Regions from separate parts of the Rothia sp. LK2492 genome, predicted to be linked through region 1. Evidence: predicted binding sites of a transcription regulator. Region 1 holds the regulator's gene; each other region holds the start of a gene.
What was found. Region 1 encodes HrcA, which represses chaperone genes, less so after heat shock. Its sites were predicted from a motif close to TTNGCACTCGNNNNNNNCGAGTGCNAA; they were not measured.
Positions count from the first base shown of each region.

Region 1 (4,175 bases):
GGTTTCAGAAGGGCCGGTGACCACAACATCTAACCCCTTAGGGCGGATGGCGAGCCCCGGGAAAGCATGTTCAATTAGGGTGATGTTGCCATCGTGGGGGCCAAGGACGGCCACCATCTCTTCAATTGAGCGGAAAGAAAAAGTTCGAGCAACGGTTAGTGGGCGGTGCGTAGCGGATGCAGTAGTCATAGGTGACCTCGCAGGTCTTTCAGAGCTCCTTGGCAATAGCAAAGTGGGTAAAAACTACTTTACCGAGCGCGGGGACCAGGAGGTAGAAGTTTTGCGGTCAGTGATATTACAACTACCAACGGCCTAGTGCGATGTTGAGGGTTGAGATAGCGGCGGCCCCCGCGGTGGAACTGCGCAGCACCTCATCACCCAAGAGGACGACCCTGGATCCGGCGGATTTTAAGAGTTCGAGTTCACGCGGGCTCACTCCCCCCTCGGGACCCACCAAGAAATAAATCTCTTCAACGGTGTCGGTTAGACTGGCTGAAAGTTCTTGGGTTAGTCGGAGCTCAGCCTGCTCATGCAGTACCAGAAAGAGAGCGGTATCGCCCAGCTCACGGGCTAATTCAGCCAGGTCAGCGCTACTGTGCTGCTCAAAAACTTGCGGTATGACAGCTCGCCTGGACTGCTTTGCAGCAGCCCGCACGGTGTTCTGCCACTTGGCATGAGCTTTAGCGGCGCGCTCCATTTTCCACCGCACAATAGATCGGTCAGCACTCCACGGTACGACTCCATGAGCACCCAGTTCCGTAGCCATTTCTATAGCCTGGATGTCACGATCGCCCTTGGCAAGAGCTTGAACTAGATAGATGGTCACCTGCTGTGACTGCTGGGTGAGCAGGTTAATGCCAACCCTGACACCAGCATCTAGGATTCCAAGAACTGACCCGGTAGCGCGCCGTCCTGCACCATCTGCTAAATCAATGCCCTCGCCAACCAAAGCCCGCTTCACATTCTTAGCATGGTGCCCTTCATCGCCCGTCAGGTCAAAGGTGCTACCTTCTTCCAAGAGGTCAAATTCGGGGGTGCTAATGTAGTAGACCGCGTTTGTCATAGGGATTACTTCAGATGATTTTTAAGGCGGGAGAAAAAGCCCCCGGAGTTCTTATTTGAAAGCGTTTCGCTGACCTTGAGGTCTTCACCGCGGGACTCAGAGAACCGCAACAGAAGGTTCTTCTGTTCCTCGGTCATGCGGGTGGGAGTGCGCACCTCAATCTGTACACGGATATCGCCCCTACCGCCACCGCGCAGACGGGTCACGCCCAGTTCTTTGAGAGTGATGATATCGCCAGACTGGGTACCGGCCGGTACGTTAACCTCCTGAACCCCATCGAAGGTCTCCAGCGTAACGGTGGTTCCCAGAGCGGCAGCAGTCATGGGCACACCCAGTGTTGCTACCAGGTCATCACCGTCGCGGACGAACACAGGGTGAGATGCTACTCGCAGCTCAACGTAGAGATCCCCGTTAGGTCCCCCCGCAGTTCCCGCTTCACCCTGACCAGCCAAGCGAATGCGGGCACCGTTAGTAACACCTGCAGGAATTTTGATGGTGAGCGGCTTGCGCTCGCGCACACGGCCCTCACCGTAGCACTCAGCACAGGGATTCTTGATGACAGTGCCAAAACCACGACAGGACGGGCACTCAACCGGCTGGACGACAGTACCCAGAATAGATTGAACCTGGCGTTGCATGTAACCCTGACCGTTGCAGGTCGAACAAGTCTCAGGGTGAGTGCCTTCTGCGGTGCCTTCACCCTCACAGCGCCCACAGGTGACTGCTGTGTCAACAGTGATGGGCTTATCAACGCCGAAGACGGCCTCCTGCAATTCAATTTTCACGGTGATGAGGGCATCTTGGCCCTGACGCATGCGGCTCTGCGGACCGGTGGGACCTGAATTGAAGAAGGTATCAAAAATATCCTGGAAGCCACCAAAGCCACCACCGAAACCACCCGCACCGCCAAAGCCCCCGGCAGAACCATTTTCGTTACCGGTCTGGTCGTAGATACGACGCTTTTCAGGGTCGGAGAGCACATCATGAGCTAGTGAAACCCGCTTGAACTGCTCTGCGGCCTCTTCCGAAGGGTTAATGTCAGGGTGCAACTGACGAGCCTTCTTGCGGTAAGCCTTCTTAATGTCTTCTGCGGACGCATCTTTGGACACACCCAAAGTTTCGTAGTGACTGCTCACTGATTCCTCTTTCTAGAGTAGGTTCACACAAAATATACCGAACGAGGCGCTAAAGGCAGTTGCCCCTAGGACTCGCTCAAAATCTTTGACAGGTAACGCGCCACAGCGTTGACCTTTGAAATAGTCATGGAGTAATCCATTCGGGTTGGCCCTACTACTCCTAAGGCAGCTGCTTCATCGGGGCCATAACCGCGAGCAATGACCGCTGCCTCTGACAGCGAATCTTCCGGGTTCTCTTGACCGATACTGACAGCAAAACCCTGTTCGTTTCGGTCGATGCCGGTCAAGAGTTTGAGCAGAACTACCTGTTCTTCTAGAGCGTCGAGCACCGGCGCAATGCTGCGGCTAAAGTCTACGGCTCCCTCAGCTAGGTAAGCGGTACCTGACACCAGTAAACGGGTGGGGTCTCCCTGGCTTCCCATTGCTTGGAGGGTAGCCCAGAGGGGGCTAAGTCCAGGGACATCAGGAGGTGCGGGTTGAAGCTCAGTCAGCAGATGCAGCGGCTCGCCCTCACACTGTTGGTTCAGTACTCTGCGCCAAAATGACAGTTGTTCTTCGGTGTGCAAAGTTGCCACATTGCGTTGAAGGATCTGACCGGTGTTGGTAATCAGCACCATCAGAATCATGGCGCTTGAAAGGGGTACCAGCTCAATATGCCGGACCGTCACCGTTTTCTTACGCGGGTACTGAACAAGCGCAACCTGCTGTGTAAGATGCGACAGCAGACGGGCGCTACGCCCCATCATCTCGTCGATGTCCTCGGCGCTATCTAGAAGTGTTCGTATAGCTCGTTTCTCAGCTGAACTTAGCGGTTGAACCTGCGCTACACGGTCTACAAAAACCCGATAGCCCTGGTCCGTCGGGACCCGCCCCGCACTCGCATGAGGAGCCTTGATAAGCCCAGCTTCTTCGAGTGCCGCCATGTCGTTGCGTACCGTGGCACTTGAGACACCCAGATTGTGCCGCTCAATGAGAGCTTTCGAACCCACTGGCTCACGCAGGTGCACATAATCTTCAACAATTGCCTGTAGAACCTGCAGGCGACGAGGGTGATCCATATGCACCTCCTGGGCTAAAACGAGCTTCATATCTAGCACCCTCAGGTTGAGAGTGCTAACACCGCTTAACTCTAATACCCCCTGGGATAGAATCAGAATTCGGTACGCTCATGGCTAAGGTGGGCAGGCGCGCGCAGAAAGGCAGCTAGTGGATTACAGAGACAGTTGGGGGTCAGCTGACCTCACTAACCACCGAGTCGCAGTGCCTAGAAAAATTGCTGTCAAACCTGGTCTTCTACTCGAGGACGTGCAAAGTGGCTGGGTAGGAGTAGTCGTCTCGTTAGAAACCATCGGCAGCATGCGCGTTATCGGTCTAGAAGATCGGCACGGAAAGGTCAAAAAATTTCCGCTAGGACCAGGTTTTCTCTACGAGGGGAAGCCGGTCAGCGCCGTCGTCCCTGCACGTAAATCTCAACAAACGAAGCCACAAATCTCTCGATCAGGCTCCCGCGCCGTTGAAAACGCCCCATCTCGCACCGCACGTGCCTCCCGCATATGGGTGGAAGGCACGCACGATGCAGAGCTGGTGGAAAAAGTATGGGGTCACGACCTCAGAGTGGAAGGAATCGTTGTAGAACCCCTACACGGCGTGGATGACCTCGCTGCTGCCATAGCGGTCTTCGACCCTGCACCGCACCGCAAACTGGGCATCCTGGTTGATCACCTGGTGAAAGGGAGCAAAGAAAGCAGAATCGTCGCACAGGCTCTACAAGCTCCTGGTGCACGCGGAAATGTCAGCGTCGTTGGTCACCCTTTTGTAGATATCTGGCAAGCCGTCAAACCAAGTGTTGTAGGTATCGATGCCTGGCCCTCTATTCCGCGCTCAGAAGAGTGGAAAAAAGGCATACTGCGGCGGTTCGGGTGGCCTCACGAAACCCAAGCAGATATTGCCACTGGCTGGAAGACCATCCTTTCGAA
Region 1 covers NZ_JAYWLX010000006.1:106,908-111,082, reverse strand. Annotated here, with positions in the region: gene VVR27_RS08440 (PhoH family protein) at 1-189, opposite strand, end outside; gene VVR27_RS08435 (16S rRNA (uracil(1498)-N(3))-methyltransferase) at 302-1,063, opposite strand; gene dnaJ (molecular chaperone DnaJ) at 1,069-2,199, opposite strand; gene hrcA (heat-inducible transcriptional repressor HrcA) at 2,265-3,257, opposite strand; gene VVR27_RS08420 (DUF3097 family protein) at 3,460-4,175, shown strand, end outside.

Region 2 (4,175 bases), on a different contig from region 1:
TCAGCAGAAAAGCTGAGATGAAGAGAAAAACATCCACACCGCCCGATACCCGACCAAACCAGAAATGGTAGGCGGCAACGAGTAGCAAAGCGAGTGCGCGTAAACCTTGAATTTCAGGGCGCCAGGAGCGCTCGCTCGAATAGATGCGGCGGCTCTGCCCAGTGCTGGTGTGGTGGTTCATCACTGCGTGCCCGGTCAAGGCAGACTCCCTCCCTGCTCTTTAGCCAGCATGGCGCCTCAGCTGGGGCGCTGAGGTGGTACTGGCGCAATCCATAAAGGGTTTAGTTTACCGCTCCATCCTTAGCATCAGCTTGAGAAAACACGAAACTGCCCGCTACGGTGGCTAAGACCATAGCGGGCAGTTTTCCCTGAGAAAAGAAGGGGCTACTTGTTGTCTTCTTCCTCAGCAGGTTTTTCGACCACGAGGGTTTCGGTGGTCAGCACCAGGGCAGCGATGGACGCCGCGTTTTCCAGAGCTGAACGGGTCACCTTGACCGGGTCAATGACGCCGCGGGCAATGAGGTCTTCGTAGACCCCGGTTGCCGCATTGAAGCCATGACCGATGGGCAGCTCAGCGACCTTAGAGGTCACTACATAGCCGTCCTCACCAGCGTTCTCAGCGATCCAGCGCAGGGGCTGGACCAGGCCGCGGCGGACGATGTCCACACCAACCTGGGCATCGCGGGAGCCAGCTTCAAAACCATCCAGTGCAGCCAGGGCGTGCACCAGGGCGGTACCGCCACCGGCAACAATACCCTCTTCAAGGGCTGCACGGGTGGATGAGACTGCGTCCTCAATGCGGTGCTTGCGTTCCTTGGCCTCAACCTCGGTTGCAGCGCCGACCTTGATGACACCGACACCTCCGGACAGCTTTGCCAGGCGTTCTTTGAGCTTTTCGCGGTCCCATTCAGAATCCACGCGCTCGATTTCGCGGCGCAACTGGTCAACGCGCTCAGCAACCTCTTCAGAGGTGCCGGCACCTTCGACGATGGTGGTGGTGTTCTTGGTGACGGTGACGCGGCGAGCGCCACCGAGCTGGTCCATGGTGACACCGTCAAGGGTGATACCCAATTCACCGGTAACAACGGTGCCCTGAGTGAGAACGGCGAGGTCCTGCAGAATCGCTTTGCGGCGGTCACCAAAACCGGGTGCCTTGAGAGCAACCACGTCTAGGTTGCCGCGCAACTTGTTGACGACCAGGGTGGACAGGGCTTCACCGTCTACGTCCTCGGCAATGATGGTCAGGGGCTTCTTAGCCTGAACAACCTTTTCAAGTACGGGCATAATTTCAGCCACGGTTGAGATTTTGCCCTGGTAGAGCAGAATAGCGCTGTTTTCCAGAACGGCCTCGGCACGCTCGGGATCAGTGACGAACGAGGGTGAGAGGTAGCCCTTATCGAACTGCATACCCTCGGTCACTTCGAGTTCAATCTCGGTGGTGGAGCCGTCTTCGATGGTGATGACGCCATCCTGGCCCACCTTCTTGAAGGCCTCTGAGAGCAGTTCACCGATCTGAGGTGACTGGGCTGAAATCGCTGCCACGTGGGCAACTTCTTCGCCCTCAACGCCGCGAGCGTTCTCTAGCAGACGCTGAGAAACTAACTTAGTTGCTGCCTCGATACCGCGCTTGACCTCACCGGGTGCTGCGCCGGAGGTAACGTTGCGCAGACCTTCAGCAACCAGTGCCTGAGCAAGGACGGTTGCGGTGGTGGTGCCGTCACCGGCAACATCGTTGGTCTTGGTGGCAACTTCTTTAGCCAGCTGCGCGCCCAGATTCTCGTAGGGGTTCTCAAGCTCAATTTCACGAGCGATTGAGACGCCGTCGTTGGTGATGATGGGCGCACCCCACTGCTTATCGAGCACAACGTTGCGGCCGCGGGGGCCAAGGGTTACCTTGACCGCGTTCGCGAGCTTATCAACGCCGGCTTGCAGGTGTTTGCGGGCATCATCATTGAATTCAAGCTGTTTTGCCATGAATCCTCTATCTCCTTTGGTCTTTATCTAGGGTGGTTGAAAAGATAAAGGGTCTTAGGAGACAACGGCCAGCACGTCGCGTGCTGAAAGGATAAGGTACTCGCTGCCGCCGTACTTAACTTCAGTGCCGCCGTACTTAGAGAAGATGACAATATCGCCTTCTGCTACGTCAACGGGAATGCGGTTGCCCTTGTCATCGACGCGGCCGGGGCCAACAGCGATAACTTTAGCTTCCTGGGGCTTTTCCTTGGCGGTATCGGGGATTACGAGACCGGATGCGGTGGTCTGCTCAGCTTCTACGATCTGCACAACAATGCGGTCTTCAAGCGGCTTGATGGTAGCCATGTTCTTGCTCCTTCTAGGGCGTAAACGTTAGGGGTTGACCTGCGCTAAAACTGTCTGCGGTGTCGTCGCGGTGCCACCGACTACAGATTTAGCACTCTAAACGGTCAAGTGCTAACTAAAACTTTAGAACGTCTCTGCTTACGGGGCAACCGGGCCAGCAGGTTTCGCGGTGAGCGCACCGCGGTGGGGCTATGATGAAGTGGTTTCAAAAGTGAGCCAAGCCATAAGCAAGGAGGGATAGCGTGATCAAACTTCTGTTTTGGCCGGTGCTGGTGCCCTCCTTCCTCTTTGCCGCAGCCCTGGGAGCTATCACCCCTCTCATCATTCTTGCGGCCATCGACATAGGAATATCCCCTGCAGCAGCTGCCCTCCTCATGGCCGCCTCGGGTGTTGCGGCACTTGCTTGTACGGTTCCGGTGGGCGCAGCTATTGACCGGGTGGGCGACAAGAGGGCCATGACTCTGGCTACCCTGAATGCAGCCGGCGCCCTGGCGCTGACTATTCTGGCTCTTGCCGTGCCTTCAGGCTGGTCTATTGCCCTCTATATCGCCGGTCATTTGTTGCGCGTGCCTGCCAGGTTGCCTGGGGATTGGCGCGCCAAGCTGTGGTGGCTGAAACCGTTGCCGCCAAAGACCGAGGCAAGGCAATGACGTCCTTGGGCGGGGCACAGCGAGCAGGTTTTCTCGCCGGACCGCTGGTCGGTTCCCTCATGCTCATTTGGCTTCCTCTCTGGACCGTTTTTGCTTTCTCCATCGTTCTGGTTTTAGCTGCAACGGTACTGCTGCGAATCCCCCGCTTTAATTTAACCTTTGATCGGGCAACTGCCCAGGCCAGAGAAAACAGGGCAGCCGCCGAAACAAGCCAACTATCGGTTGCTTGGAACACCGTTTTCATTGCCGGCATCGGAGTCAGCCTTCTCTCGGTGGCCCGGGTGAGCCAGCCCATTCTGGTAGCCCTCTGGGGGCTGCACCTGGGCTGGTCCGAAGCCCAGATTTCCTTAGCCATTGCTCTGGGCTCTGCTCTGGAGATGGTGCTCATGTTCCCCGGCGGTTACTTGAAAGATCGGGTAGGGCGCTCCTTTATCCTGAGTCTGTGCCTCGTTTTCTTTGGCGGAGGCTTCTTGCTGGTGCCTTTCTGGGGCGGTAGCTGGGGTTCCATCTTTGCCCTCGTCTGTATGAGTGTGGGCAACGGTCTGGGCTCCGGTATCAACATGACTATCGGTGCTGACCTTAGCCCGGACACCGGCAGGGCCAAGTTTTTGAGCATCTGGTCCATGTTCTCCCAGGTGGCTGTTGTGGGTGGTCCCTTGGGTATTTCGGCGGTGCTCACTGCGTTCGCCCTACCGGCGACCTTTATCTTGGTGGGATCTCTGACCATCTTCGGAGCCGTTTGGGCACTTGCCACTCAACCGATTACTAAGCTACCTACCGGTTCCCGGCGGAGTTAGATAGCACCACTAGAATAAGAAACGATGACTAGCTTTATTCCAGCACCAGCCGCCCCTTTCAGTGAAAAGTTGCTCACCGCCGTCCGCGAATTCACCCCCTACACAGCTGATACTGCCCTTGCTGCCGCGAGTGCGCTACGGTCCAGGGGGTTTACCCCCGAAGAGACCTCAGCAGTGCTGACCCAGGCAAAACTCCGCACCCAGGCTACCAATAAGTTTGGTGAGCACGCTGCAGAGATGCTGCTGACCGAGGCAGGGTATGAGCAGGCAACCAGGGCAGCTGTGGGGGCGCGTCACGCCCAAAGATTTGTGGACGCAGGTCTCAGATCGGTAGCTGATTTGGGCTGCGGAATCGGGGCTGACTCTCTCGCCTTTGCCGCCGCCGGTCTGGCGGTCACAGCGGTGGAGC
Region 2 covers NZ_JAYWLX010000001.1:8,026-12,200, forward strand. Annotated here, with positions in the region: gene VVR27_RS00030 (acyltransferase family protein) at 1-199, opposite strand, end outside; gene groL (chaperonin GroEL) at 385-1,974, opposite strand; gene groES (co-chaperone GroES) at 2,029-2,319, opposite strand; gene VVR27_RS00045 (hypothetical protein) at 2,562-2,969, shown strand; gene VVR27_RS00050 (MFS transporter) at 2,927-3,766, shown strand; gene VVR27_RS00055 (THUMP-like domain-containing protein) at 3,791-4,175, shown strand, end outside.
Region 2: the regulator HrcA is predicted to act here: its motif matches at 2,408-2,434, upstream of groES (co-chaperone GroES).

Region 3 (4,175 bases), on a different contig from region 1:
CCGCGCGAATGAGCTCATCCAGAACCGGTAAGGCGGCTGTGATGGCATGGTCATAAAGGTTACAGCGTCGCAAATCAACGCCACGGCCCGCCCGGTCAATGATGCCTAGGGTAGGCTGATCAGCGCTACCTCCCACCACGATTTTTGCTTTGTTGCGGAAACTCTCTTCGCTGCTAGCCAGCGGCTGGAGCCACTGCACTTCACCAAAAGGTGCGAGCAGACTGCGCGCTTCTTCCTGTTTCTGAGCAAGCTGCACAGCGTAAGGGGTTTCAAGGAGGGTGCAGGAGCGGCAGATGCCGGCGTCAAAGTAATCGCAATTCATAGCCCCACCAGTCTACCTGTCGCTAAACCAACGGGTAGAAAAAGGTTGGCGCCCCACGTTTGGGGCGCCAACCTTAGAAAAACATAATCGCCAAAAAGTCTTTTAGCTAACCGAGCCAAAAGCGATATCTCGCTGAAGAGCCTCAGCGCTCTTCTTCTCAAGCTCTGACCAGCCATCCGCTGCGTGGCACACGAGCAACATAGCCAGCATAGCAACGATAACGGTATACAGAACTAGGTCTACGATAGTGAACATATGCCTCACAGCTTTCAGTTGTCGCCATTGATACTGAGCACCTAAAAAAATCTTTTAAGTGATTTAAAGCATACCCCTATACTCGTTCGGTGTGCAAGGGTTTATCGCGATGTAGTGCCAGCAAGCTACACACGTCAAAAACCCCGCCCCGGCGCCAAGATAGCGCCGGGGCGGGGTTAGAGCCTAGGCTGAAAAACCGGTGAACCGGTCTTACATCATGCCGCCCATACCACCCATGTCAGGGGCGGGAGCTGCACCAGCAGGCTCAGGCTTATTAGCAACAACGGCTTCGGTGGTCAAGAAGAGACCAGCGATGGACGCTGCGTTCTGCAGGGCTGAACGGGTGACCTTGACAGGGTCATTGATGCCAGCTGCCATGAGGTCTTCGTACTCGCCGGTTGCAGCGTTCAGACCGGTACCTGCGGGCAGGTTACGGACCTTATCAACAACGACGCCGGGCTCCATGCCAGCGTTGAAAGCAATCTGCTTCAGCGGCGCGTCGATAGCTACGCGGACGATGTTTGCACCGGTTGCTTCGTCGCCCGTCAGTTCCAGCTTCTCGAAAGCCTTGGCGCCAGCCTGGATGAGGGCAACGCCGCCACCGGCAACAATGCCTTCTTCAACTGCTGCCTTAGCGTTACGCACAGCGTCCTCAATGCGGTGCTTGCGCTCCTTGAGTTCGACCTCGGTTGCTGCACCTGCCTTGAGCACTGCAACGCCACCAGCCAGCTTAGCCAGGCGCTCCTGTAGCTTCTCGCGGTCGTAGTCTGAATCTGAGTTAGCGATTTCGCCACGGATCTGGGCTACGCGGCCTTCGATAGCTTCAGCGTCGCCGGCACCCTCGATGATGGTGGTTTCGTCCTTGGTGACAACGACCTTGCGGGCGGTGCCCAGCAGGTCGATGGTTGCCTGATCCAGGGAGAGACCGACCTCTTCGGTGATAACCTGGCCACCAGTCAGGATAGCGATATCAGCCAGCTGTGCCTTACGGCGGTCACCGAAGCCAGGTGCCTTGACAGCAACGGACTTGATGGAGCCGCGCATCTTGTTGAGCACCAGCAGAGCCAGAGCTTCGCCCTCGACGTCCTCAGCAACAATCAGCAGGGGCTTACCAGCTTGCATGACCTTCTCGAGAACGGGAACGAGGTCCTTGACGTTTGAAATCTTGGAGCTGACGATCAGGATGTAAGGGTCCTCTAGGACAGCTTCCTGGCGGTCAGCGTCAGTGACGAAGTAACCGGAAAGGAAGCCCTTGTCAAAGCGCATACCTTCGGTCAGTTCGAGGGAGAGACCAAAGGTGTTGGACTCTTCAACGGTGATAACGCCTTCCTTACCGACCTTCTCCATTGCCTGCGCAATGAGCTTGCCGATTTCGGGGTCACCGGCTGAGATAGACGCCGTTGCAGCGATCTCTTCTTCGGTTTCAACTTCCTTAGCTGACTCCAGCAGCTCGGCGGTAACAGCTTCTACAGCCTTTTCGATGCCGCGCTTGAGGGAGAGGGGGTCAGCGCCAGCTGCAACGTTGCGCAGACCTTCGCGCACGAGAGCCTGAGCCAGAACGGTTGCGGTGGTGGTGCCATCGCCTGCGATGTCGTCGGTCTTCTTTGCGACCTCCTTGACCAGCTCAGCACCAATCTTCTCGTAAGGGTCCTCAAGTTCGATTTCCTTGGCGATGGATACACCGTCGTTGGTGATCGTGGGGGCACCCCATGCCTTTTCAAGCACGACGTTGCGGCCACGGGGGCCGAGAGTTACCTTCACTGCGTCTGCCAGGGTGTTCAGACCCTTTTCAAGACCGCGGCGTGCTTCTTCATCAAAAGCAATCAGCTTTGCCATGTAGCTTCGCTCCTCCTGGAACATTAGTTTGAGCGCGTACTCTCTGGTGCCCGCGACGGACGGTGCGGCACGGTCTGGACCGGCCGGTGCACCTCACCGAAGGTACGCTTCAGAGTTTTACCCGAAGAACAGCTGACTGTATCTAGATCTAGCACATGATTTAGCAGTCAGAGCCTTCGAGTGCTAAATACAATCTTGGCACTAGTGCGAAAGGTGTGCAAACCCCTGTTGCGAGTGGCCCCTATTTAATCGCCGACAGCGCACAAATTTTAGCGGAGGACGTAGGTGCCGGTAGCCGCATCGAAAATGTAGGTTCCTGCGGGGTCTAGAACGAAGGTTCCCGTGTCGGGCTGGTAAGAGTAGGTGACCACCGGTGCATTGTTAGGGGTATACCCCTGCTGAGGGTTGTATTCCTGGTAGGTATCGGTCGCTGGGTCATAGCTGTAACGGGTTAAGCCGCTAGCGGTCGATTCAGTTGCTTCTACGAAAGTACCTGTGGCAGGGTCGAGCACATAGAGGCCCTGCGCATCTGCCTGGCTGGAAGCCGCCGGTGTGCTCTCGGGCGCTTGGCTAGCTTCACCCCCGCCCTGTTCTTCAGCAGGTTCGGTGGGATCGGCGGTCTCAGCAACATCTTCAAAAGATGCAGCGTCAAAATCAGCGCCCAGCACCACATAGACCAACCCGCTCTCGGCCTCGTAGTCTTGCGCAATGAAGGGTAGTGAGAGGGTGTCTGCTATGTCGTTGGCTTCACTGGACGTGCCCGTAGCAAAATTGACCGTCGACTCGGTAGTGTAGGTGCCAGCCCAGTTGCCGGTGGTACGCACGGTGTATCCCTTGCTCTCAATGAGACGTGCAGCTACGGCAGCGGACCCGGCGGGGGCACTTGAATTATAGATTTCAACGGTGGTGCCCTCGATGTTAAGAGCAGCCGGCGCCTCTTCGCTGGGTGAGGCATTGGAAGAGGCGCTGGCTTCCGCTGCAGCCTCCGGGGAATCGGTGCGGGGAGAGATGACGTACATGAACCCACCTACGAGAAGCGCCAAGACACCGCTGAGTACCATAAGCACCAGCCCACGAGCTGAGGTGGTATTAGCTTTGGGACGCGCCCGGTAGGCGCCTCGGCGTGCTGTTGCTTCATCAATGTCATCGAATTCATCGCGAGGGTAGGGGGACACAGCATCTCTTTCGGGGCAGCAGCGGTTAGGCCTGATATTTCTAGGGTACAGCAGGTCAGCTCAGGGCATCTCGGTGGCGGCGCAGACGGTTCATTAGCAGGGGTTCTGCAGCCACCACTCTGGGGTTATCAAGCATGGAGTTGAGTTGCTGGTAGTAGGCCACGGGACTAAGGCCCAGCTGTTTCTGGATGGCCTGTTCCTTGCTGCCCTGGTAACGGAAACGCCGTTTCTCCAGCTCTATCACAGCTCGTTCTAGCGGTGTGAGCGAGTCAGCGGCTACTTCCCGGCCGGCAGCAGACTCTTCTAGGGGTTCATCATGACCGGCGGAGGCATTCTGTGCAGCAGACAAACGGCGTCCTTCTTTCGGGACTGATAGGTAACTGTACTAATCTTAAGGCACGTAAACCTGCGCCGCTGGACTAAGGGGACCTCTATGCCTGCCAAACCACTGACAGAGATCATGGCCGCTGATTGGGCCGAGGCGCTAGCCCCGGTGGAGAGCAACGTCAGGGCTATGGGTAACTTTCTGCGCGAAGAGCACGCAGCGGGCAGAAAGACCCTGCCAGCCGGTGACGATATTTTTAGGG
Region 3 covers NZ_JAYWLX010000001.1:281,863-286,037, forward strand. Annotated here, with positions in the region: gene rlmC (23S rRNA (uracil(747)-C(5))-methyltransferase RlmC) at 1-322, opposite strand, end outside; gene VVR27_RS01310 (hypothetical protein) at 425-577, opposite strand; gene groL (chaperonin GroEL) at 788-2,413, opposite strand; gene VVR27_RS01320 (LytR C-terminal domain-containing protein) at 2,683-3,588, opposite strand; gene VVR27_RS01325 (DUF3263 domain-containing protein) at 3,644-3,937, opposite strand; gene VVR27_RS01330 (uracil-DNA glycosylase) at 4,022-4,175, shown strand, end outside.
Region 3: the regulator HrcA is predicted to act here: its motif matches at 2,574-2,600, upstream of groL (chaperonin GroEL).